One region of the Acidovorax sp. SDU_ACID1 genome, then DNA from elsewhere that is predicted to be linked to it. Evidence: riboswitches for the same ligand, from Rfam matches in the RefSeq annotation. Region 1 holds a riboswitch; the other holds the start of a gene.

Region 1 (4,418 bases):
AGGCCCGCGAACAGCGAGAGCAGCAGTAGATCCAGCATCACGCGCCAGTGCGCGGGCTGGGCGACGAAGGCCGCGAGGGTCAGGCCGTCGGCGGGCGGCAGCGCGCGCGAGGCGAAGTACAGGTCGATGGCGAACACGCTCATGCCGATGGCGCCCAGCGGCACCAGGCCGATCTCCACGTGCCGGCGCGAGAGCACCTCGCACAGCAGCGAGCCGATGCCGATGCCGACCGAGAACACCACCAGCAGCAGCGATGCCACCTGCTCGTTGCCGTGCAGCACGTCCTTGGCGAAGCTGGGGAACTGGCTGAGGAACACCGCGCCGAAGAACCACATCCACGAGATGCCGAGCAGCGAGCGGAACACGACGGGGTTGCCGTGCGCCAGCTTCAGGTTGCGCCACGTCTCGCTCACCGGGTTCCAGTTGACGGTGAGGCCCGGGTCGGTGGCGGGCGCGCTCGGGATGAACTGCGCCACCAGTCGCCCGGCCAGCGCCAGCAGCACACAGGCTGCCGCCACCGAGGTGTGGCCGATGCCTGGCAGCGCTACCAGCAGCCCGCCCGCCACGTTACCCAGCAGGATGGCGACGAAGGTGCCCATCTCCACCATGCCGTTGCCGCCCGTGAGCTCGCGCTCGCTCAGGGCCTGCGGCAGGTAGGCGAACTTCACCGGCCCGAACAGCGTGGAATGCAGCCCCATGAGGAACACGCAGGCCAGCAGCACGGCCGCGCTGCCCGCGATGAAGCCGGCGGCCGCCACCAGCATGATGGCGACCTCCAGGTTCTTCACGAAACGGATGATGCGCGTCTTCTCATACTTGTCGGTGAGCTGCCCCGCGGTGGCCGAGAACAGCAGGAACGGCAAGATGAACAGCGCCCCGATCACGAGGCCCGCCATCGCCGGGGGCATCCACGACACGCTGAGCTGGTAGGTCACCATCACGGTGAACGCGAACTTGAACAGGTTGTCGTTCGCCGCTCCGGCGAACTGCGTCCAGAAAAACGGTGCGAAGCGGCGCTGGCGCAGCAGGGCGAATTGGTTGGGGTGTGGCTCACTCATACGCGGGCTGAAGGGTGGAGAGGTGCCGCGCATTGTGCGCACAAACCCGCAAGCGGGCGGCGGTGCCACGCGACGTGTGGCGCAGGCACACTGGCGGTATCGCCAACAGATACTCTGCCGCCATGAGCACCACCGCCGACCTCGTCACCGCGCTGAAAAAGGAACTGAAGGCCGCCCAGATGACCTATGCCGACCTGGCGCAGGCCATCGGCATGGCCGAGTCGAGCGTCAAGCGCATGCTGGCCAGGGGCGACATGCCGCTGTCGCGCATCGACGCCATCTGCCGCGCGCTGCGGCTGGACTTCGCCGACCTGGCCCGCCGCGTGGCCGACAGCCAGCCGCTCGTTACCGAGCTGACGCTGGAGCAGGAAAAAGCCGTGGTGGCCGACAAGAAGCTGCTGCTGATGGCGATCTGCGTGCTGAGCCAGTGGACGCTGGAGCAGGTCGTGGCCGCCTACCGGCTGAGCGAGGCCGAGGGCATCCGCTACCTGGTGCAGCTCGACCGCATCGGCATCATCGAACTCAAGCCCCTCAACCGCTACCGCCTCAAGCTGGCCAAGACCTTCCGCTGGCGCCCGCACGGGCCGGTGATGCACTACTTCCGCGACCACGCGCTGCTGGACTATTTCTCAGGCGGCTTCGACGGCGCGGGCGAAGGCGTGCTGCTGGTGCACGGCTCCATCAGCCGCGCGCTCGCCCCTGCCTTCATCGAGCGCATGCAGCGCGTGGCGCAGGACTTCGCGCAGCAGCACCTGGCCGACCAACGCCTGCCCGAGGCCCAGCGCGAGGGCTACACGCTGCTGCTGGCCATGCGCAGCTGGGAGTTCGAAGCCTTCGGCGCCATGCGCCGCGCGGCGCCCGGCACCCACTCCTGAATCGATAGCTACTGGCGCTTTACGGGTAAGCGCTGGAGCCGTTTTCGGCTTGAATTCCCGCCGCCGACACACCTGTTCACAACACTTTGCCAAACGGCCACCAATGCCCTCCAAGCGTTGACCAGCGCACCCCACCATGGGCACCAGACGACACGGCTCCCGCCATATCGCCACCCACCAGGAGAACACCATGGCCCGCACCCTCTTCACCGCCGCCAGCCTGGCCGCACTAACGCTCGCGGCCGCGGGCGCCGCCCATGCCGCCACGAACGCGACCGTCGTGATCCAGTCCGGCATGCCCCATTACCAGGTGCAGTCCACCTACCCGCTGCCTCCGCCTCCGCCGCGCTACGAGCGCGTGCCCCCGCCGCGCCGCGGCATGGTGTGGTCGCAAGGCCACTGGGAATGGCACGGCAACCGCCATGTGTGGGTGCCCGGCCAATGGGTGCGCGTGCGCCAGGGCTACCACTACCGCCAGCCGCACTGGGAGCAGCGCGGCAACCAGTGGCACTACGCGCGCGGCGGCTGGGACCGCGACGGCGACGGCGTGCCCAACCGCTACGACCGCCGGCCGGACAACCCCTACCGCCGCTGACGGCCCCGTTCCCGCGGCGCGCTTTCGCTGGTACGATGCGCGCCGCAGGAGAGCGAACGGCAGCGCGCCGTTCCACCGAAGGCGCAAACTCCCATACACGCTCAGGTTCCGTACTGCACACCAACACAGCCGTCTGGAGAGCCGCCCTGCCATGCAGGGCGCACCGAAGGAGCAAGCACCGCGCGAGGACCGCGCGGCGTGAATCTCTCAGGTACCGAGGACAGGGGGAGCGGCAGCCAGACACTGGCGCCCGCTCGCTCCCAAAAGAGTAGCTGCTCGCGCGCGCCCGGTCTGCGCAAACCTTGAAAAAGGCTTGTAAAACCATGCGCGTGATCGTTCTCGGCGCCGGCGTCGTCGGCACCACTTCCGCCTATTTCCTCCAGCAACTCGGCCACGAGGTGACCGTCATCGACCGCCAGGCCGCGCCCGGTGCAGAGACCAGTTTCGCCAACGGCGGCCAGATCTCGGTGAGCCATGCCGAGCCCTGGGCCAATCCCGGCGCGCCGCTCAAGGTGCTGCAGTGGCTGGGCAAGGAGGATGCACCGCTGCTTTTTCGCCTGCGCGCCGACATGCGCCAATGGCTCTGGGGCCTGCAGTTCCTGCGCGAATGCACGCCCGCGCGCACACGCCACAACATCGAGCAGATCGTCAGCCTGGGCAGCTACAGCCGCAGCACGCTGCAGCAGCTGCGCGAGGACACGGGCCTGCAGTACGACCAGCGCACGCAGGGCATCCTGCACTTCTACACCAGCGCCAAGGAGTTCGACGCAGCCCTGGCTCCCGCAGAGCAGATGCGCGCGCTGGGCTGCCACCGCCGCGTGGTGAGCGCCGACGAGGCGGTGCGCCTCGAACCCGCGCTCGCGCACATCCGCCCGCTGCTGGCCGGCGCCACCTACACGGCCGAGGACGAGTCGGGCGACGCCAACCTTTTCACGCGCGAACTGGCCCGCGTGGCGCGGGCGGCGGGCGTGCAGTTCCGCCTGGGCTGCCACATCACCGCGCTGCACCAGGCGGGTGGCGCCATCGACCACGTGGAGATCACCGACGAGAACGGCCGCTACGAGCGCGTGCAGGGCGACGCCTACGTGCTCGCGCTGGGCTCGTTCAGCCCGCTGCTGGCGCAGCCGCTGGGCCTGCGCCTGCCCATCTACCCGGCCAAGGGCTATTCGGTGACGCTGCCTGTGCGCGATGCGGCCGCGGCCTATGAGGTGAGCCTGACGGACGACGAATACAAGCTGGTCTTCTCGCGCTACACCAGCGCACAGGGCGACCGCCTGCGCATCGCAGGCACGGCCGAACTGAACGGCTACGAACGCGCGCTGAACACCGTGCGCTGCGAGGCCATCGTGCACCGCGTCGAGCAGCTCTTTCCCGGCGCGGGCGATGCGAGCCAGGCCCAGTTCTGGAGCGGCCTGCGCCCGGCCACGCCGAGCAACGTGCCGCTGATCGGCAGGACGAAGTACGGCAACCTGTTCCTCAACACCGGCCACGGCACGCTGGGCTGGACGCATGCCTGCGGCTCGGGCAAGTCGCTCGCGCGCATCGTGAGCGGGCTGGTGCCGGAGCTGGACTTCGCCTTCTGCGGCATGCCCCGGTCCGCAGCCGCCACGCGGCCAGCGGCGCTGACCACCTGACTGCCAGGCAATGCTGCTTTTTTGATAGCTGGCAGCGCTTTACCAGCAAGCGCCAGAGGCCAAAAAGGCTTGAAACTAAGCGGTAGCGCCCGTGAACACGGTGAGCACCCCCGTGTAGCCGTACAGGCGGTGCGCGGCGATCTCGCCGCCTGCGAAGAAGCCGGTAAGCGGCACGTCGCCCAGCGCGTGGCGCACGATCTGCAGCTCGGCGCCCGGGCCGCCGAAATGCGGTCCGCCCCGGCCCGAGCAGCTCACG
Region 2 (4,418 bases), 2.3 Mb from region 1:
ACAAGTAAGCTCTTGCCGCTTCATTTTCGATAGCTATTCACGCCCGCCGGTATAGCGCCAGCGGGCTTTTTCTTTCATGAAAAACGCCTTTCTCACATTGGAACGCTGGAGCACGGGCATCGCCATGGCGGGCGCCTGCGCCATGCTGGCGATCGCCTCGGCGCTCGGCATGTTCCAGATCCTGATGCGCTTCGTCTTCGAGGAACCCGCCGAATGGACCGAGGTGCTGATCCGCTTCAGCCTCATCTGGATGGTGTTCCTCGCCATCCCCCTGGCCTTCCGCCAGGGCGCCATGGTCAGCGTGGACGTGCTCTACCGCTGGAGCCCGCCCGCCATCCGCCGCGCGCTCGACTGGGTGGTGTGCCTGGCTGCGCTCGCCCTCATCGGCGTGCTGATCTGGTGGGGTTGGGACTACGCCCAGCGCGGCGGCGTGCAGACCATGGCCGGGCTGGAGTCGGTGTCCATGTTCTGGGCGTATCTCGCCATTCCGGTGGGGGGCTGTTCTGCATTCCCGGCATCGTGGGCAACCTGCTCGACCCGCGCCGTGAAGAACTGGAGACCGCGCAATGACCGCCGTGATGATTTCGACCATGGTGCTGTGCTTCGCGCTCACCATTTCCGTGGCCGTGTCCATCGGCCTCGCGTCCATCCTGGGCATCCAGGCGGCCAATGCCAACATGCTGATCGCGGTGAAGGAAATGTTCACCTCGATCAACAAGTTCCCGCTGGCGGCCATCCCCTTCTTCATCCTGGCGGGCAACCTCATGGAGACCGGCGGCATCTCGCGCCGGCTCGTGGAGTTCGCCAAGAGCATCGTCGGCGGCGTGCAGGGCGGCCTGCCCATGACCTGCGTGCTCACCTGCATGATCTTCGCGGCCGTGTCGGGCTCGTCGGTGGCGACCACATTCGCCATCGGCGCCATCCTGATTCCCGCGCTCATCAAGCACGGCTATCCCACGAGCTACGCCGCCGCGCTGCAGGCCACCAGCGCCGAGCTGGGCGTGATCATCCCGCCGTCCATCCCCATGATCCTCTACGGCGTGAGCGCCGAGGTGTCGATCGGCGAGCTGTTCATCGCCGGCTTCGGCCCCGGCATCCTGATCAGCGGCGCGCTCATGCTGTTCGTGTGGGTGTATTGCAAGTGGAAGGGCTGGGGCAAGCATGACGGCGACGGCCGCATGCCCTTCGGCAAGGCCCTGCTGCAGGCCGGCTGGGCGCTGCTGATGCCCGTCATCATTCTGGGCGGCATCTACGGCGGCGTGTTCACGCCCACCGAGGCATCGGCCGTGGCCGTGTTCTATGCGCTGGTGGTCGGCATGCTGATCTACCGCGAAATCGGGGTGAAGGACCTCTACGCCATCCTGCGCAAGTCGGCCATCTCGTCGGCGGTGATCATGTTCATCATCGCCAACGCCGGGCTGTTCGCCTTCCTCATCACGCGCGCGGGCGTGCCCGACGCCATCGGCCGCTGGCTGCAGGAGGTGCTGCAAAGCCCCGCCCTGTTCCTGCTGGGCGTGAACGCGGCGCTGTTCGTGATCGGCATGTTCATCGAGACCAGCGCCGCCATCATCGTGCTCGCGCCCATCCTGGCGCCGGTGGCGATGCACTTCGGCATCGACCCGGTGCACTTCGGCCTGATCATGGTGGTGAACTTGGCCTTGGGCATGATCACCCCGCCCTTCGGCGTGAACCTGTTCGCGGCCTGCACGGTGGCACGCATCTCGCTGGACCGCATCATCAGCCACCTGCTGCCCTTCGTGGGCGTGATCCTGGCGTGCCTGATGGTCATCACCTACGTGCCGTCGATCTCGCTGTTCCTGCGCGACCTGGTGTACGCGCGCTAGCGGCTAGAATCACATCCCGCCAGGAGAGAGCTTCTCCAGGGAAGCCGCCGAAGGCGCAGGCAGCAGCCGAACGCTCAGGCAAAAGGACTGGCGACACGCCCGCAGGGATGCGGGCGTTTCCCTTGCTGGAGAGAGGCCGCAGCGCAGCATGCGGCCCACCGAAGGAGCAAGCCCCGCGACATGCCATGCAGGCGGGGTGAATCTCTCAGGTAAAGCGGACAGCGGGGCAAATCGGCGATCGAGAGATCGCTCCACCATTTGCCTTCGCCACTGCCATGTCCGACCTGCTCACCACCCCCTCAACGCCCTGCACATCGAACTGGGCGCCCGCATGGTGCCCTTCGCGGGCTATTCCATGCCCGTGCAGTACCCCTCCGGTCTGATGGCCGAGCACCACCACACGCGCACGGCGGCGGGCCTGTTCGACGTGTCGCACATGGGCCAGCTCCATTTGGTCGGCCCCGATGCCGCGGCCGCGTTCGAGACGCTGATGCCCGTGGACGTGGTCGATCTGCCCGTGGGCAAGCAGCGCTACGGGCTGCTGCTGAACGACGAGGGCGGCATCATCGACGACCTGATGTTCTTCAACCAGGGCAACGACACGCTGTTCGTGATCGTCAACGGCGCGTGCAAGGGCGGCGACATCGCCCACATCCAGGCGCGCATCGGCCAGCGCTGCGAAGTGCGACCGCTGCCCAACCAGGCCCTGCTCGCACTGCAGGGCCCGCAGGCCGCCACGGCGCTGGCGCGGCTTGCGCCCGGCGTGGAGCAGCTGGTGTTCATGACCGGCGGCCACTTCACCATCGCCGGCGCGCCCTGCTTCGTCACGCGCAGCGGCTACACGGGCGAGGACGGCTTCGAGATCTCCGTGCCCGCAGCCCAGGCCGAGGCCCTGGCGCGCGCGCTGCTCGCCCAGCCCGAAGTCAAGCCCATCGGCCTGGGCGCGCGCAACTCGCTGCGCCTGGAGGCCGGGCTGTGCCTGTACGGCAACGACATCGACACCACCACCACCCCGCCGGAGGCCGCGCTGAACTGGGCCATCCAGAAGGTGCGCCGCACGGGCGGCGCGCGCGCGGGCGGCTTTCCCGGCGCGGACAAGGTGCTGGCGCAGATCGACACCCCCGCCAGCCTCGCGAGGAAGCGCGTGGGCCTCATCGCGCTGGAGCGCGTGCCCGTGCGCGAGCACACCGAGCTGCAAAGCGAGGACGGCCAGCGCATCGGCGAGGTAACCAGCGGCCTGCTGGGCCCCACGGCCGACAAGCCCATCGCCCTGGCCTACGTGGCGCCCGCCTTCGCGGCCGTGGGCACGCGCGTGAACGCCATCGTGCGCGGCAAGGCCGTGCCGATGGAGGTGGCGGCCACCCCCTTCGTGCCGACGCGCTACTACCGCGGCTGACAAACGCGGCCGGCAAGCGCGGCTAAAGTGCGCGCTGGCCTTTCTCGAATCCCTCTTTTTCTTCCCACTTTCTTACGGAGCCCCCATGAGCATCCAGTTTTCCAAGGACCATGAATGGATCAACGCCGCCGACCCGGCAGCGGCCGTCGTCGGCATCACCGTCCACGCGCAGGATGCGCTGGGCGACGTGGTGTTCGTGGACCTGCCCGCCGTGGGCACCACCTTCGCGCAGGGCGACGTGGCCGGCGTGGTCGAGTCGGTGAAGGCCGCAGCCGACGTATACATGCCCGTGGCCGGCGAGATCGTCGAAGTCAACGAGGCCCTGCGCGCCGATCCGTCGCTGGCCAACAGCGACCCGCTGGGCGCAGGCTGGTTCTTCAAGGTGAAGCTGGCCGACGCCGGCCAACTCGCCGGCCTGATGGACGAAACGGCCTACACCGCCTTCGCCGCCAGCGCCTGAGCCCGCCACTTCAAAAACCATAGCTACTCGCGCTTCTCAATCAAGGGTTTCAGAGTAGAAAGCACCTGAAACCCTTGCATATCAAGCGCAAGCAGCTCCTTTTTCCATAGCCATCGAGATCGGTCCCCCATGCAGATGCCCGCCGCCCTGCCCCTTGCCGCGCTGGAAAACGCGGCCGAATTCCAGCCCCGCCACATCGGCATCGACGCCCAGGACGAAGCGCACATGCTGTCGGTGATCGGCGAGGCCTCGCGCCGCGCGCTGATCGACTCCATCGTGCCGCGCTCCATCGCGCGCGCGCAGCCCATGGACCTGCCCCCCGGCCACCGAGGCGCAGGCGCTGGCCGAGCTCCGGGCCATCGCGGGCAGGAACCAGGTGCTCAGGAGCTTCATCGGCCAGGGCTACTACGGCACGCACACGCCCGGCGTCATCCTGCGCAACGTCCTGGAGAACCCGGCCTGGTACACCGCCTACACGCCCTACCAGGCCGAGATCTCGCAGGGCCGCATGGAGGCGCTGGTCAACTTCCAGACCATGGTGTGCGACCTGACGGGCATGCCGATCGCCAACGCCTCCATGCTCGACGAGGCCACGGCCGCCGCCGAGGCCATGACGCTGGCGCGCCGCTCCGTCAAGGCCAAGGGCAGCGCCATCGTGGTGAGCGGCGACGCGCACCCGCAGACCATCGAGGTGATGCAAACCCGTGCCGCGCCGCTG

What was found. Region 1 has a riboswitch for glycine ahead of AAG689_RS24385 (D-amino acid dehydrogenase). Riboswitches for the same ligand answer to the same signal wherever they lie in the genome.
Region 2: linked by a shared signal. The riboswitch ahead of gcvT (glycine cleavage system aminomethyltransferase GcvT) and the one ahead of AAG689_RS24385 (D-amino acid dehydrogenase) in region 1 are both predicted to bind glycine.

Annotation. Positions count from the first base shown of each region.
Region 1 is NZ_CP152342.1:5,023,248-5,027,665, reverse strand. Features, by position in the region: gene AAG689_RS24400 (MFS transporter) at 1-1,058, opposite strand, end outside; gene AAG689_RS24395 (helix-turn-helix domain-containing protein) at 1,181-1,933, shown strand; gene AAG689_RS24390 (hypothetical protein) at 2,124-2,528, shown strand; glycine riboswitch at 2,652-2,762, shown strand; gene AAG689_RS24385 (D-amino acid dehydrogenase) at 2,852-4,162, shown strand; gene AAG689_RS24380 (FIST N-terminal domain-containing protein) at 4,238-4,418, opposite strand, start outside.
Region 2 is NZ_CP152342.1:2,203,078-2,207,495, forward strand. Features, by position in the region: gene AAG689_RS10745 (TRAP transporter substrate-binding protein) at 1-8, shown strand, start outside; gene AAG689_RS10750 (hypothetical protein) at 34-267, opposite strand; partial or broken gene AAG689_RS10755 (TRAP transporter small permease) at 170-570, shown strand; gene AAG689_RS10760 (TRAP transporter large permease) at 567-1,844, shown strand; glycine riboswitch at 1,855-1,944, shown strand; glycine riboswitch at 1,960-2,076, shown strand; gene gcvT (glycine cleavage system aminomethyltransferase GcvT) at 2,101-3,240, shown strand; gene gcvH (glycine cleavage system protein GcvH) at 3,326-3,700, shown strand; partial or broken gene gcvP (aminomethyl-transferring glycine dehydrogenase) at 3,830-4,418, shown strand, end outside.